Regions from separate parts of the Paenibacillus sp. FSL H7-0942 genome, predicted to be linked through region 2. Evidence: riboswitches for the same ligand, from Rfam matches in the RefSeq annotation. Region 2 holds a riboswitch; each other region holds the start of a gene.
The links. A riboswitch is a leader RNA that binds a small molecule or an ion and turns the genes downstream of it on or off. The one in region 2 is predicted to bind cyclic di-AMP.
Positions count from the first base shown of each region.

Region 1 (5,705 bases), 3.1 Mb from region 2:
CAGCAGTGTCTTAAGTGCAGCTCGAGCTTCAGGTCCAAGCTCATCCAGCATGAAGCGACGCTTCAAAGCATAATCCATGCGATTCACATGTTCCGCCAGAAGTTTCCATCCACGTCTTGCTTCCGTATCAATCCACATCTCACATGCCGTTGCTCCACCATACAGTTGGCCTTCCTCCGTGCGATCGACAGCTACCCATACCAGCCATACCTGGCGTCCGTTGGGTACATCTTCACGATTGGTTGAGAACTTGATATTGCGTTCCACTTTGCTCTTCGCATGCATCGCACCGATATCGATTTTGGCTTCGCCATTATCAATAATGACCGGGGAAAGGTTATTCAGCTCAATGGAGCCTGCACCGAAGCCTTTATGCTTGCTTTTTGCACTAACGATATTCAAGGCAATCTGTTTTTTGCCGTTTTGCTCGTTTTGGTCCATGTTTATAACCTCCAAGGGTTGATACAAATATTTTAACTAATAATTGTCCCATTGCAAACATATACATGCTGTAGATGCTTGTCAACGGGAGGTATTTAACGATGATTCCACGACGCGCCAAGAGCTGGCTCACTGCATCCCTGGCCCTGTGTGTACTTGCCGGAGGGATATGGATCACTCTGGGTTATAATCGCTCAACTCATTCCGAATTGCCAGTACTCGCCCCCGAATCGGGCAAGCCTAAGGCAATAGCCCCAACGCCATCACCTCCAGAAAGTGTACAGACCCCTACTGCCGAAGTGTACAGCAACCGTGTTGTGGAATATCACATGGATGTAAAACTGGTCGAAGGGAATGTACTGGAAGGGACTCAGACGATTACCTGGACACATCCAGGTAAAAAAACCGTCAGCGAGCTTTACTTTCATATGTATCCCAACGCCTTCTCTTCTGCTGACACCACCTTTATGAAGGAATCCGGTGGAAAACTTCGGGGTGATGTCATGCCTACCAATGGTTACGGCTCCATGAACATTACCGAAATGAAAACGGAGGACGGGCTCTCTCTGCTACACCGGATGCAGTATGTGCAACCAGATGACGGAAATATCAAGGACACCACCCTCATTAAAGTACGCTTGCCCAAACCCGTCAAAGGCGGGGAAAGCATCACGCTCCACACCCGATTTAAAGTGAATCTGCCGAAGATTTTTGCCCGGATGGGAACTGCTGATCATTTTGTCATGGCAGGTCAATGGTTTCCCAAATTAAGTGCCTATGAACCTGTGGGCAGACGTGGACGAACAACGGAAGGCTGGAATCTGCACCAGTACCATGGCAATTCAGAGTTTTACGCTGACTTCGGTATATATAGTGTGCGTATTCGGGTGCCTGAAACATACAAAGTGGCTGCTACCGGATTTCCGACGCAGCAAGCCGTGGTGAAGAATGGAGAAAAGGTCTATCAATTCTATGCCGATGATGTGCATGATTTCGCCTGGGCGGCCTCACCCGATTTTGTGTACGCCGAGGAACCCTTCTCTGCACCCAATGTGCCTGGTGTACGAATCAAGTTATATCTGGACCCTGCTCATCAGGATCTGAAAGAACGTTATTTCTACGCCGCGAAGGCCGCTCTAGCCAATTATAGCAAATGGTTTGGCCCATATCCTTACGCTACCTTATCCATCGTAGTTCCACCCAAAGCGGGGAACGGCGCAGGAGGTATGGAATACCCTACGCTAGTTACAGCCTTTGGAGCCGATGACACCACGCCAGGTTATGACCTGGAACGTACCGTAGTCCACGAGATCGGACACCAGTACTTCTACGGCATGGTTGCCAGCAACGAATTCGAGGAAGCCTGGCTGGATGAAGGGTTCACCTCTTATGCAGAAGACAAACTGATGGAGCAGGAATACGGATTGATTCCGAATCTGCCGGTACAATCGGGACTGATTACGTCTCCTTCATCCTTAACACAAGAATCCTGGAAGTTCGATTCACAGAATGAGTATGCGGCCAATGTCTATACACGTGGCAAACTTGTATTGCTTGGTATCGAACATCAAGTCGGTGCCAAAAAGATGGAACGTATTCTCTCTACCTATGTGAAGAAGTACCGTTTCAAACATCCCACTTCATCTGATTTTCAGAAAATTGTGGAACAAGTGACCCGCACTTCCTGGTCTGATTATTTTGATCAATACGTCTATGGTAACGGGATGGCTGACTTTGCTGTAGAGAAGATTCGTATTACGCCCGTACAGAAAGACGGTCAAACATTGTACGAGTCATCCGTGACGATCGCAAAAAAAGGTAGTGATTACAGCGCCGTTCCTGTTCGCATTGCTTTTGAAGACGGGCATATCCTCACCAAGCAATGGAATGGCAAAGAAGAGCGCATCACGTATAAATTAACTCACACATCCCCCGTATCCTGGGCCATGACCGATCCCCTGTACTCGATCGTGCTGGAGAACCGCCATATGAACAATTTCCTGAAATCCGGACTGGATGAGCAGACGAAGTCCCGCTGGAGCATGAGTGTAACCAAACTAATAGAAGCCATATTCGGAGGTCTGTCATGGTGAGGTGGAAACGGTGAAAGCGAAAATACGTGAAGGCTGGTTTCTCGTCCGTCAGCATATGTTCATTGCTGCACTCTTATTTCTCTATCAACTCATTTGGGGATATTTCTTCTATCGAATGGTACAATCGGCCGTCATCCCACTGCTCCTTCGCTATCCAGATGCTGATGCCGGTGAGCTGAGTACACTTTTGTTCAAAATGGAAAGTCAACTTAACCTGTCTACCCATCCGGAGGTTCATCGTTATCTATGGATTCTCGGGGGCATGCTGCTGGTTCGCATGTTGATCAGCCCCCTCATTCAGGCAGGACTGCTCTACTCACTTCAGCACTTTAATTCTACAGAAGAGCGTATCCCCTTTGTCCGCGGAATCAAAAATCTGTGGAAACCGATGCTGCTGCTCCACACCATACGTACATTATTGATACTTCTGCCCGCCTACTGGCTCATACCGAAGCTCTACTCGATTCTCATGGACGGATTTCATTCCCTTCAATTACTTTTGCCTGGCATACCTTATGTTGCTGCCTGGATTGTATATGGTTGGATCATCCACCATGTCATACTCTATATGCAGTTCGGTGTTTCGGCACCAGAAGGAGAAGGCGGGGCTCACGGTACCCTCAAAGCACTCTGGATTGCACTGCGTCATATCATCGCTGTAATCGGCATTGCATTACTGCTGGGCGGAGTACACCTGCTCGTCTTTGGGGCATTCACTACAGCCTCATGGTTATTAACGGGACTGACCGGACTTATACTACAACAGACGTATCCACTTGCCAGATGTCTGTTGAGTCTGTGGAAAATATGCAGCCATTTCCGATTATGGCAGTCCAAAATATCCAAAGGTGAGAGCAGATAGTTTAAAAATTGTTACCATCACATGTTAAACTCATGGCCTAATATGTACTTATAAATAGGCAAACCTCAACCTTTCCCCGTCAAAGGTCGAGGTTTTTTTTGCTAATTTTGTTGCTAAACGTTGCCAAAGCCGTACTCCTCTGTTACAATAATCGCAGTGAGTTTTTAGTAACAACTTTGTAATCTTTACATTCATATTTGTAACTACTTAAAATTAAATCGTCATTTCTTGATTTCGCAGGTGCATAACTAGCATAGCCAAATTCCTGGCACCTGGGAAGCGGGGGAACCAGTTATGGGTGAATTGATCTTGCTACAGAGGGATCATAGGGGACCTTCAACCGAATCCTTAAGCTAACCTCGCAGGCATTGGAAGGGGAATATCTCTTGTTCAAGAAGAAATTAACCGCAGCTGTACTTAGCATCACATTCGCTTTATCGCTTGGTGCAGGTAGCGCATTCGCAGATTCAAAGATGGACACAGTAATTGATTCAGCAATGGGAACTACATACAAAAGTGGGGGAACAACGCTTAACGGCTTTGACTGCTCCGGATTTACACGGTATGTATTCGACAAGTTGGGTATTGATTTGGCACGCCAATCCAGTTCCCAATTCGACATGGGCGATTCCGTATCCCGCATGGAGATGAGAGCTGGCGATCTGGTGTTCTTTAATACAACAGGTAAAGGCGTATCCCATGTAGGAATCTTTGTAGGGGATGGAAAGTTCGCACACTCCTCTTCTTCCAAAGGCGTTACGATCAGTGCATTGAGTGAAAACTATTGGGCCAATCGTTATGTTGGCGCAAAACGGATTATGAGCACGGACGCATATGAATCACTGGCCCTTGACTAGGGACAAGCTGAGCAACATGATGCTGTAACCATTAAACATACTGGAACGAAGCAAGAAGCATAACAGAACCGCCCGGTACATTCTCCGCAGGAATGTATCCGGCGGTTTTTTTGTGCTTCAATCCTTATTCATGTTGCAAGTTATACTCGGGGCATATCCTGCGACATCAACAGGTTCATTTTGCGTTCGTTCGTCCGTGCCCTTATGATGTTTTTACCCATCCCGTTATAATATAAACGAAATTACCGGAACTTTTGTTTCATTTTTTTTCTTGGGAAGGAAGACTTGCTAAATGAACATCACTTTTGTAGAGTGGACAAAGAGTTCTGTTTCAAGGAAAGGAGCATGCAGGTGTATGAAGGAAACCCCTGTGACGTTTCACGTTGTACCCATGCGAGAAGAACATGCGGAGCTTATCTGCAGTTGGCAGTATGATCCGCCTTACAATATCTACAGCTGGCTCCCCTGGGAGCAGATGAAGGCTCTGGAAGTGGAATTCGGAGATGCACAGCTGCGGCAGGAGCAATATGCAATCGTCCTGGATCAGAACGATCGTATATGTGGGTTTGCTCAATACTTCCCACTTCAAGGGGTAACCCGGATTGGCCTTGGCATGCATCCAGAGCTTTGTGGTCAGGGTCAAGGGACAGCTTTTGTCACTGCCATTGTACAGGAAGCTATTCGCCGAAATCCCACGAATGAGATTGATCTGGAAGTACTCACTTGGAATGCTCGTGCCATTCAAGTCTATCTGAAGAGTGGATTTGTCACCCAGGATACATACGAACGACAGACCCCAAGCGGCTTGAAGCCCTTTCACTGTATGGTTTATGAAGGGCCTCGCGGTTAGAATCCATTGCAAAACAACCAAATTTGCCCCTTGTTATGTGATTAGTTCAAAAAATTCCCACAAAATGCTATGATGTCAGTACAGGTTCCGTTATAATGATATGGATAGTTTCAGGTTAGATGATCTTTCATTCTGGAGGGGACATAAGGGATGCACAAATGGATCATGAGCGGAGTATTTTTTGCAGCATGCGCTTTAGCTATTGTTTTAATGTTTACGCTTCCAGGGAAAGAAGAAGTGGCTGAAGAAGCCAAGCCAACCATGCCGGAAGTAACATTGGATGCCGGACAAGCTGAAGCACTGGTCAAAGCCAATTGTATCTCCTGTCACGGGGATCAGCTTCAAGGTGGCGTAGGACCTGCTCTGGCCAACATCGGCAGCCAGGATGATCTGGAGAAGATCTATTCTACGATTGTCAAAGGTAAAGGTGGTATGCCTTCCTTCAAGGGCAAACTGCAGGACGAAGAGATTGCAAATATCGCCATGTGGCTGTCAGAGAAGAAATAATCTCTGCACACGCATAACAAAGAGGCCCTTAATCCCCTTTTCGGAGAATAAGAGCCTCTTTGTTATATCAATTATTAAGCCTCTGCGTCATGCTC
Region 1 covers NZ_CP150279.1:108,324-114,028, reverse strand. The annotation lists gene MHI48_RS00545 (YwhD family protein) at 1-441, opposite strand, end outside; gene MHI48_RS00540 (M1 family metallopeptidase) at 543-2,534, shown strand; gene MHI48_RS00535 (hypothetical protein) at 2,545-3,396, shown strand; cyclic di-AMP (ydaO/yuaA leader) riboswitch at 3,642-3,779, shown strand; gene MHI48_RS00530 (C40 family peptidase) at 3,783-4,253, shown strand; gene MHI48_RS00525 (GNAT family N-acetyltransferase) at 4,609-5,103, shown strand; gene MHI48_RS00520 (cytochrome c) at 5,254-5,610, shown strand; gene rbsK (ribokinase) at 5,685-5,705, opposite strand, start outside.
Region 1: another riboswitch for cyclic di-AMP. It lies ahead of MHI48_RS00530 (C40 family peptidase); the one in region 2 lies ahead of MHI48_RS17710 (3D domain-containing protein).

Region 2 (5,705 bases):
CGTTATTTTTCTCGGGGGATCTCATGCTCCAGTTTCATCGCGGGATGTTTCAAGCCCACCAAGTGAATCAGTATCAGGTTCGGATTCTGCGGAAGAAGAACAACTGACATTGGGACAATTACGTCAAAAATATGCCGATACGTTCAAAACCAATGGTCCTTCAACCAAGAAGGTTGCACTGACTTTTGATGATGTACCTGATCCACGATTTACTCCACAAGTACTGGATGTATTGAAGAAATACAATGTCAGAGCTACATTCTTCATCGTGGGTAGTCGTGCTGAGAAACATCCGGATCTGGTGAAACGCATCGTTAAGGAAGGGCATATGGTTGGTAATCACAGCTACAATCATCCTGAATTCAGTAAACTGTCGATGAATGCCTTTCGCAAACAAATTTTACATACCGGGGATATTATCCAACGTTTGGCAGGATATACGCCCAAGATGATTCGGCCACCTTATGGAGACATTAATGAAGAACAGCTGAGATGGGCTGCCAAACAACACTATAGCATTGTGAACTGGAACGTAGACTCCCTGGACTGGAAAGGCCTTTCAAAGGAACAGGTGAAAGATAACATTCTTTCTGCCGTAAAACCCGGCTCCATCGTTCTGCAACATGCTGGAGGCGGTGTAGGGTCAAACCTGAACGGCACGATTGAGGCTTTGCCTGAAATTATTGAGGAACTACGTAATCGGGGATATGAACTGGTCACCTTGGACGAAATGCTGGGATTGCCCAAGGCCAAAGATTAAGATGACCGTGGTAGAAATAAATGAGAATATTAAAAGGGTGCTGTTCAATCGCGAATTAGCGACTGGCAGACACCCTGTTTGAATTCATTTTAAATGTTCTTTTCTCTCTACTTCAGAATGTACAGCTCGATATCCTGAAAACCAAATGAGCTTACAGACTGTTTGCTACCCGGGATAAAGATATCAATCCGGTGACCTTTGATTGCACCGCCCACATCCCGCGCTGTGGCTACAAAAGCCTGTTTTGGCAATCCTGGATGGCTGTGACCAGTTACCAGTACTTTGGTTCCAAGTGGAATTACACTTGGATCAACTGCAATCGTACCCAGTTCAAGGTCATTTCCGAAATAATCGACTGCACCCCAGCCTCCATTTTCAGACGGATCTGCAGAGTATGCCGTTGCTTTTACGTTCACAGCTTTGCTGTAATCGAATGTTTTACCCCAGGCTTGAACAACTTTGTTATCTGCGTTGACGTCCAAGCTTGCTGTAGTAACAGTCTTCGCTTGGGTCTTGCTCTCCGTTGCCGCAGCGGCTGCTACATTGTTTGCCTTACCGGGAATCGTAATTTTCAAACCACCATAAATGTTGTAAGCCGAAATGTCGTTGTTTGCTTTAATTAACGTGTTGAGTGCTACTCCATATTGTTTTGATAAGGTGTAGAAGGTATCCCCTTCTTTGGCCACATGAACTGAATCGGCGTGAGCCGGAACGGCTTGAATGAGCATTGCTGTTGTCATTAATGCTACTGCTGTTTTGGCTATACGTTTCTTGTTAATCATGGTCTTCCTCCCTCATTGTGCCTGCGAAGTTAGTTGTCGGATTCGGATGAGGAGCCCACCCTATAGGTTCTTCGTTACATTTGAAACGTTATGTACCCAATTCACCCCAAGCAGTGTGCTGTAGATCTTCCCCCTGCACAATCTGCATCGTTACATCCCCCGCACTCCCTATCCGGAAGTTTCGGCAGAGTTCAATATATCACAATTTTGTAACCTGAACTTGTAGTAATTCTTACCAAATGGTTTTTAGCATGTAAGCATTTGTAAGAATACTGGTTAATTCAGAAAGTTTGGTTGACCCGATTCCTTTATATTTGGTAACAGAATAGTTACTTTTCCGAATCCATACGTCATTATTATCCATAAAAAATAGCGTTACCGACTCGAAGTCAGTAACGCTATTTGATCACATCGTTTAGAGTACTTTCGCAAGAAAATCACGTGTACGTGAATTTTTGGGTGCTCCAAACACCTCATCAGGTGTTCCCTCTTCCACAATAACCCCGCCATCCATGAACAAGATGCGGTCTCCCACTTCACGTGCGAAACCCATCTCATGGGTTACGATGACCATCGTCATTCCGCCTTCTGCAAGACGTTTCATGACATCCAGCACTTCGCCGACCATCTCAGGGTCCAGTGCCGACGTAGGCTCGTCAAACAGCATCACATGCGGCTGCATGGCCAATGCTCTAGCAATGGCGATCCGCTGTTTCTGTCCACCAGACAGCTGATTCGGGAATGTATCTTTTTTATCGTACAAGCCCACGGTGTTAAGCAGATCAGAGGCAATTTTCTCCGCTTCCTGAGTGGATTGTTTCTTCACTTTAATCGGAGCAATCGTGATGTTTTGCTGTACCGTTTTGTGTGGGAACAGGTTGAAGTGCTGGAACACCATGCCCATTTTCTCACGAGTTGCGTTAATGTTATGCTTGGGGTCCGTGATTGACACGCCTTCAAAATCAATCTCTCCTGAGGTAGGCTGTTCCAGCAGATTCAGACAACGTAAGAAAGTACTTTTACCTGAACCGGAAGGACCGATGACCACGACAACCTCACCTTTGCCAATCGTCACGTTAATGCCCTTAAGCACATCGTTATTTCCATAAGATTTGTGTAATTGTCTAACGTCTATCACTTGCACTCAACTTCCTTTCCAGTCGTCCCAGCAGCTTGGACAAAATGAACGTCATTACAAAGTAGATGGCTGCTGCAATCAAAAATGGACTCAACCCTTGGTACGTAATGTTCTTGACTACACTTGCCTGATACATAATATCCACCATACCGATAACGGAGATAATGGAGGATTCTTTGATGATAGTTATGAATTCATTACCGATCGCTGGTAATACAGCTTTGAAGGCTTGTGGCAATATGATATAACGCATCGCGGCGCCTCTTCCCATACCTAATGAACGCGCTGCCTCCAACTGACCACGATCCACACCTTGGATACCTGCACGGAAAATCTCCGCCAGATAGGCACCACTATTGATTGAAAGTGTAATGATACCTGCCTGAAGTGCAGTGAAGTTAATGCCAAAGCTCAGGGAAAAACCATAGTAAATAATCATCAACTGTACCAACATCGGTGTGCCACGGATCACTTCAACGTAAGCCGTACCGATCCAGCGCAAGATTGCAGCGTCATGCAAACGGAACAAACAGATGATCAATCCAATAATTACCCCGAAGATAACCCCAAGTGCAGACAACAGAAGTGTGTATCCTACACCTGTAGCATAGAAACTTTTGTACTCCCAGAATACTTGGAAAATATTTTGTGATTTGTTCGCTTTATCCGCCATCAAGAGGCTGGCGTCCGTCACCATCTGATTGATTTTATCTTCGCTTTTCAGTCGCTCCAGTGTTCCATTTACTGCAGCTAGCAGCTCGGTATTACCTTTACGAATCCCGATTGCCGCTTCTGCTTGCTCTTCGTCCGGAACAGCAGCAGCAAGTCCAATGATATCGTCCAGATAACCTACAGCAACGGTATCTTCAACGATTGCCGCGTCAATGCGTTTTGTTTGCAGTTGAAGCACGATATCCGAGATTTTATCCAGCGCAGTAAGCTTCGCTCCTGGAATACTCTGTCCGATCGTTTCCTGAATGGAGCCTTTCTGAACGCCAATCTTCGCATTTTCAAGTTCTGCCATGGTTGGATATTTGTCTTTATCCACATTCCGAACCATAATCACTTGTTTTGATTTATAATAGGTGTCGGAAAAATCGATACTTTTCTTCCGCTCATCCGTCGGCGTCATACCTGAAATCACCAGATCAACACGCCCGCTCTGCAATGAAGGCAGAAGACCGTCGAAGCCCATATCCTCAATCACAAGCTCAGCGCCAAGATCTTTGGCAATCTCTTTGGCGATCTCAATATCGAAGCCGACGATTTCATCTTTGCCATTAATCACTTTATGGAATTCATATGGTGCAAAATCGGCACTTGTACCGAGCACCAGCTTTTTACTGCTTGAATTATCTGTAGTTCCACTTGCAAGTGCCACAGGAACGGCAGTCGTCAGCAGAATAACAAAGGTCAACAGCATCATGGTGTAACGACTTATTAATTTCAACCTTTTTCTCTCCCCTTACAATACTTTGTATGCTTCTCATGTTGATGACTGAGTCATTATAAAGTACAATGCATGATTATGCAATGCATTTTGACAATACAAATCTTGACTTGTTTCTGAAAAAATAAAGCAAACATGATATAATCAATGAATTATTTTTATTTTTGCATAAGGAGTTTACTAATGACAGCTAACAAATCACAAATTCTGACGGTTATTGATCAATATGCTTCCCGTTTTAAAGCCATTTCATCATATATCGGTGCCAACCCCGAACTGGGAAATGAAGAGTATCTCGCTTCTGCCCGTTTGAAAGAAGAACTGCTCTTCCACGGTTTCACTGTAGAGGCTCCAATCCTCGGTCTGGAGACAGCCTTTATCGGAACCTATTCAGCCGCCAAACCCGGCCCTACCATTGCTTTATTGTGCGAATATGACGCCTTGCCGGAGATCGGTCACGCTTGTGGTCACCATCTAATCTGTATGATGAGTCTTGGGGCCGCTGTTGGGCTAAAATCTATTCTGGATGAAGTAGGTGGAACCATTAAAGTGTTTGGTACCCCCGCTGAAGAGACACGTGGTGCCAAAGTTCCGATGGCTGAAGCAGGTTTGTTCGATGACTGTGACGTCGCTCTCATGGCGCATCCATATTATGCCCACGAAAAGTCAGGCAGCTCGCTGGCTATTGATGCTGTGCAATTTGAATTCCATGGCCGATCTTCACATGCCGCTGCAAGTCCGCACGAAGGTATTAATGCACTTGATGCTGTCATTCAAACGTTCAACGGGATTAATGCATTCCGTCAACAAGTGAAAAGCACCGTTCGGATTCATGGTGTGATCAACAACGGAGGTCAGGCAGCAAATATCATTCCTGACTATGCTTCTGCGCAATTTTATGTACGGGCAGCAACTCGCAAAGAACTGAATATCCTCACAGAACGTGTGATTCAGATCGCTGAAGGTTCTGCTCTCCAGACAGGTTGCAAGCTGGTAACATCCAACTATGAAACGTCCTATGATGAGATGGTTACCAATGAAGCATTCTCAGCTGCGTTTAGTCAAAATCTGATGGAACTTGGTATCACGCAAGAAGAGATTGTGAGTGGTAATGATCACGGCTCTATGGACATCGGTAACGTTTCCCTGAAATGTCCTGCGATCCATCCTTACATTCGTGTTGTGGATGAGGTTCATACCCTGCACTCCATAGCCTTCCGTGACCTTGCATTACAGGAGCGCGCGCTGGATGGCATGATTCTGGGAGCCAAGGCACTTGCAACAACAGCCTATGACGTACTGAGCCAGCCAGAGCTGCTTCAAACCATCCGCACGGAGTTCGAGCAAGCTATTCGCTAAAATTCACTTTCAACATGTTATATAGGGGTGCCCTGAACAATCTTGAATTCCAAGCTGTTCAGGGCACCCTTTTTTCTAAATTAGCTGTAAGTATATTCAGCACAAAGCTGGAAATGCTGTGAAAGAAACCTTTGAAAACGATGAAAATAATACATTTTATTACAGTAAATGTGATTCGTTTGCTGGCTAACTTGGTTAATTATAACTATAAGTGCG
Region 2 covers NZ_CP150279.1:3,983,366-3,989,070, forward strand. The annotation lists gene MHI48_RS17705 (polysaccharide deacetylase family protein) at 1-760, shown strand, start outside; gene MHI48_RS17710 (3D domain-containing protein) at 868-1,542, opposite strand; cyclic di-AMP (ydaO/yuaA leader) riboswitch at 1,545-1,739, opposite strand; gene MHI48_RS17715 (amino acid ABC transporter ATP-binding protein) at 1,958-2,680, opposite strand; gene MHI48_RS17720 (ABC transporter permease subunit) at 2,667-4,130, opposite strand; gene MHI48_RS17725 (M20 family metallopeptidase) at 4,314-5,489, shown strand.

Region 3 (5,705 bases), 1.7 Mb from region 2:
CCAAACGGGCTATCGAAAAGGGTGCTATTGTATTTGCATCCCCATGGAATCCTCCAAGCAGCATGGTTGAAACATTCAACCGCAATGGGGACACAAATGCCAAACGTCTGAAATACGACAAATATACCGCATATGCGCAACATCTGAACGACTTTGTAACCTACATGAAAAATAACGGCGTAGATCTGTATGCCATTTCTGTACAAAACGAACCGGATTATGCTCATGACTGGACTTGGTGGACTCCACAAGAGATCCTTCGATTCATGAAAGAAAATGCCGGGTCCATCCAAGGTACCAAAGTCATGGCGCCTGAATCCTTCCAGTACTTAAAGAACATATCCGACCCAATCCTGAATGATCCGCAGGCACTTGCCAACATGGACATTCTGGGAGCACATACGTATGGAACCCAGATTTCGAATTTTGCCTACCCTCTCTTTAAGCAAAAAGGAGCCGGTAAAGAACTGTGGATGACTGAAGTGTATGTTCCAAACAGTGACAACAACTCAGCAGACCGCTGGCCTGAAGCATTAGAAGTTTCCTATCACATGCACAATGCCATGGTAGAAGGTGATTTCCAGGCCTACGTGTGGTGGTACATCCGCAGACAGTATGGTCCGATGAAAGAGGACGGTACCATAAGCAAACGCGGGTATAATATGGCTCATTTCTCTAAATTCGTGCGTCCAGGCTACCTGCGAGTCGATGCAACGAAAAATCCGGATACGAACACATTTGTCTCAGCCTATAAAGGTGATAACAAAGTCGTCGTCGTGGCAATTAACCGTGGAACTTCAGCCACAAGCCAAAAATTCGTTCTGCAAAATGGTAATGCCTCTACTGTGTCCTCATGGATTACGGACAGCAGTCGAAACCTGGCAAGCGGAACCTCGCTTAACGTATCCAATGGAGCCTTCACGGCACAGCTCCCGCCTCAGAGCGTAACAACGTTTGTTGCCAACGTTACTGGCGGAAATAGCGGCGGGAATACAGGCAGTGGCACGACGTATGAAGCCGAGACCGGAACGTCACTTACGGAAGCTGCCATTGAAACAATCTACCCCGGTTACACTGGCTCCGGGTATGTTAACTTCAATGCGATGACTGGTTCAGCCATTCAATGGAACGGCATTAATAACACGACAACAGGTACCAAAAACGTAAAGTTTCGTTATGCGCTGGAAAGCGGCACTCGGAACCTCGACATTTTTGTGAACGGAACCAAAGTCATCAGCAACGAGCCCTTTCCCGCTACGGGAAGCTGGTCCACTTGGGTTGAAAAAACAATACAGGTCCCCATGAACACGGGGACCAATACATTGAAAGTGGTTACCACCGGATCGGAAGGACCGAATATTGACAGCGTTAATGTTACCGCAGCACAATAAACGTTCCGTATGGCTGATGGAAGACATTTGCTGTACGTGCAGCTAAGCACTAACCTCTTGAATACTCATCACTAAAGTTAGTGTTATATCAAAAAATGCAAAAAAAGACTCCTTAAGCGTTAGCTTAAGGAGTCTTTTTATTAGATGCGGTCGAGAGGACTCGAACCTCCACGGGGGTTAGCCCACACGGACCTGAACCGTGCGCGTCTGCCAATTCCGCCACGACCGCATATTGTATCTTCGTCATCCATATCGGCGACAAGAAACAATATATCATGCGTAATCTATCATGTCAACACTGAAAATAATAACAATAAAGCCCGAATCAGACGTCCATGTCGATTCGGGCCTTACCTTTAACTGTTGCTAATAGTTTGGTTCATTAATACGGAAGCATACTACAAATTACAGCTTGGAAGGCCAGTTGCCATACCATGCATAACCGCCTCTTCTTTCTTTATCAATATCACTTAATTTGTATTTAACTACCCCGTCACGACCAATAAAGATTGGTTTATCCGTTCCGATCTCATAGAAGCGTGCCCAAATTGGTGCAGCTTTGGAATCAGCGATAATTTTACTATCTCCATTAGCTCTTTCATACTTGTAACCCGTAATTTTCACTTTGTTAAACCAAGCCTCCGCTCCTTTAATGGATGCGGTAATTTTAGCGTTAGCAGGTCTGGTTTTCAGAAATTTAACAATCGTTACACTCTCTCCAGCTGTCAGTGATGGCACTTCGTAGATTCTTGCGCTCGCTGGTTTAAGAGAGCTGGAATCATGTTGTTGTCCCCATGCTGTCAGCTTACCACCTGAAACGACCTGTGTATTCAGAATCGCCTCCACACCTTTGGCAACTGAATTTTTACTGCGGTTAGCAAGTGTGCTGTCGATAAATGAGAAATCACCTTTTCGTGCTGCTACTTCATCCAGCATGATCATTACATTAATCATGGCATCATCATTGTAAGTGATGTGCTTGTGGTATCCGGAGCTTTGGTAAACTTGTGGCCACCCGCCGTTTGAATACTGCATGTTGATCAAAAAGTTAATTCCTTTGATTGCAGCTGTGGAGTAACGCGGATCATTCGTCTTTTTAAATTCCTTCGCCAATCTTCTAATTTCTGAGTATGTAGCCTTGTTGTCTATCGTGGACTTTGCCCACTCTCCACTTGTCTGTTTATAATCTTTTCTCCAACCTCCATCCGGCAGCTGGTTCTTCAAAATATCAGAAATACTCGCTGTAGTACCCGACGCATCTGCAGCAGATACCGTCCCTACAGGGAGAACTGCCATTCCAACTACTGAGAACACCATCGTACATGCCAGGACAAAAGTAATTATTTTCTTCGCTTTCAAATGTAACACTCTCCTATGTTCGTTTTTATAAATCTTCCACTTCTACTTTACGTATGATATACGCCCCAAACCTCCTTTATTTGTATTTATCGCATAATAAAATCAATTTTCATCCAATATGTGGATTGGATAATCAGATAATATGCAAAAAATCGATTTTTGTCAATATATGCAACTTAATGAATATAATCTCTCTAATTCTACATAACGGGATAGTTCTTTTAACTCATGACAAACCTATTTATTTATCCAAATTCGTCTTAAACGAACCAATAATGACGTTTTTGTCATGAATGATACCCAAACTTGATCCCTTCTTTCATATAAAAACCTTAATTCCGCTAACATTGAGGTATTACGAAGGGTTTTAAATGGGTTTGACAATTACGCATTTATGCAATATAGTTTCAAATAGTTACAAAAACTTAATTATTCATTGCCGAGTTTCATGTTTGAAAACGGGGGAACCAATTTGGGTGAATTATTCTTATACATAGGAAATATAGGGAACCTTCTACCGAACCCTTAGCTAACTCCGTAGGCATCGAAGGGAGAACATTGATTTTGAAAAAACTGATTATCTCCATTTTTGGAGCAGCTGTATTATTTACATCCGGGGCAACAAGCACAGAGGCAAGCAGTATCAACTCCGTAGTGAACAACATGACAGGTATTCCTTACAAATGGGGTGGCACAACTGTAGCCGGCTTCGACTGTTCTGGTTTTATGAGATATCTTTTCAACAAATACAGCATTGAATTGCCACGTACTTCGCAGCAGCAAGCCAAAGCAGGTACTCCCGTATCCAAGAGCAATGTTCGGACAGGTGATCTGGTGTTCTTTAATACAACAGGCAAAGGCATTTCACATACAGGTGTATATATCGGCGGCGGACAATTCGCTCATGCCTCCAGCAGTAAAGGTGTAAGCATCACGAAGTTATCGAATCCATACTTCAATGATCGTTATGTAACAGCACGTCGGGTAACTGGACAGTTTATGTATGATAAAATGCTAGGTAAAATGTGATTCACATACAAAAAGGCATCGGTTATTAACCGGATGCCTTTTTTGCACTTAAAAATGTATGTTGCATTGCTTACTAATGCAGCGCCTTCTGCACTCGCATCGCACCCTGAGACAGGGCATGTCCTCCTCCAACAGCTCCAGCCACGGCTACGGTCTCCATAATCTCCTGATCTGTTGCGCCCTTAGCACGGGCTTCTTCTACATGGTAGAAGGTACACACCTCATTGTTGGCGAATAATCCAATGCCAAGCGCAATTAGCTGTTTTGTCTTCGCATCAATCACACCAGGTTGGAAACATTCTCCGGTAAACTCATGATACGACTTCACCACACCTGGCAGCACATCGCTTAATGCTCCAATCTGATCCTTGTAGGCATGAACTTTATCATTCATCAATGTCATGGCTTGTAGCACACCCTCTCGGCTATAGTTACAGATCTTCCTCACTGTACCTATCTTCTCTCCCGAGTGAGCCAATTATGCCAAGAAATCATGGTAATTCCAAACATTTAAAGCTCATGGCCCTGCCATAATTATCAGCTGTTACTCACTAAGTGGACTCTGGCGCGGCTCGCTGAACAGCTGATAGCTGTAACCTCGGTCCAGCTTAACGACACGTCGATTCTGACGACGGATAAGTACCTGCTCGCCATCCCAGGCAACCACAATCCCCTTCACGTCGTTCGATTCCAGCTCGTCCCGTACGACTCTAACTTTCTCACCTGACAGACGCAGGGCGTCCAATTCTGTATCACTAATCATCTTCATGGCTCCTATATTTCAAATTTATTTACAAAAAGAGACCTAAATGAAAAGTCATTTAGGTCTCACGTGACTGTATTGGACTGTCATGTCATTCGAAATTATGTCCCGACTGAAAGTTACCGCTGCGCGTGCTCTTTGCTGTCGTTCTTCTCGAACCAAAAATCAAGCACTTTGGCGGACATCACACGTTCTTCAAGGTACTCCACTTGATGCGGTGTAAATTGTTCTTTCCAAGAGAAGGACAACTCTTCGCACAAGCCTACAATCGTCAGTAATTCTGACCAGGCAACATAGCGTTTGTACCAGAAAAATTGAGGATGTTCAATCATATAGGGATAAAGGTCATCGAATTCCGTATGTTTACAATCCAGGGCACGTTCAAAATGAACTTTCGATTCCGCCAGCTTATCATTAAAAAATTGTTCTGTTGCCGGTTGGTTCCCCATGGTGTTGCCTCCTCTCCCTAACATAACCCCATTATAAATGAAATCGGCGGTCATGCAAAGGCATAGTTCAAAAAATAGGCCCTATTCCTTTAAAATGTCACATTTCGTTATCGTCAAATTGTACTGTTCCATCATTCAGGGAACGAATGCGTACCAAGGCTTCCACCGGAATACCCTGTTCACGAATCGTGCGTGCCCCCGCCTGAAAACTTTTCTCGACCACAACGCCGAATCCGACGAGTTCCGCACCGGAACGCTCGATAATTTTGATGACGCCACGAGCGGCATCTCCATTGGCAATAATATCATCAATAAACAAAATGCGGTCATTCTCATGAATGAACTCGCGGGATACCATAATATCAGTTACAATTCCTTTGGTAAAGGACGGTACACGTTCACAGTATGCATCAGGATCAGCCAGAAGTGTTTTTTTTCGACGGGCGAATACAAGTGGCACCCCCAGTTCATAGGCTGCGGCAAACGCAACCGGAATCCCTGAGGATTCTACCGTGATTACCCGAGTTACTCCACTTTCACGAAAACGGGCAGCGAACTCACGTCCCATCTCCATCGTTAATCCAGGATCAATCTGGTGGTTCAACAGACCATCCAGCTTTAATACTTGATCCGAGATAACCACACCTTCTTGTAAAATTCGTTGTTTCAATAATTCCATGATTTGACCTCCCAAGCCTATCCTATGAGGTAAAA
Region 3 covers NZ_CP150279.1:2,331,582-2,337,286, reverse strand. The annotation lists gene MHI48_RS10630 (carbohydrate-binding protein) at 1-1,391, shown strand, start outside; tRNA gene MHI48_RS10625 (tRNA-Leu) at 1,537-1,620, opposite strand; gene pelA (pectate lyase) at 1,797-2,759, opposite strand; cyclic di-AMP (ydaO/yuaA leader) riboswitch at 3,178-3,309, shown strand; gene MHI48_RS10615 (C40 family peptidase) at 3,315-3,779, shown strand; gene MHI48_RS10610 (carboxymuconolactone decarboxylase family protein) at 3,853-4,182, opposite strand; gene MHI48_RS10605 (hypothetical protein) at 4,324-4,542, opposite strand; gene MHI48_RS10600 (hypothetical protein) at 4,662-4,991, opposite strand; gene MHI48_RS10595 (xanthine phosphoribosyltransferase) at 5,089-5,670, opposite strand.
Region 3: another riboswitch for cyclic di-AMP. It lies ahead of MHI48_RS10615 (C40 family peptidase); the one in region 2 lies ahead of MHI48_RS17710 (3D domain-containing protein).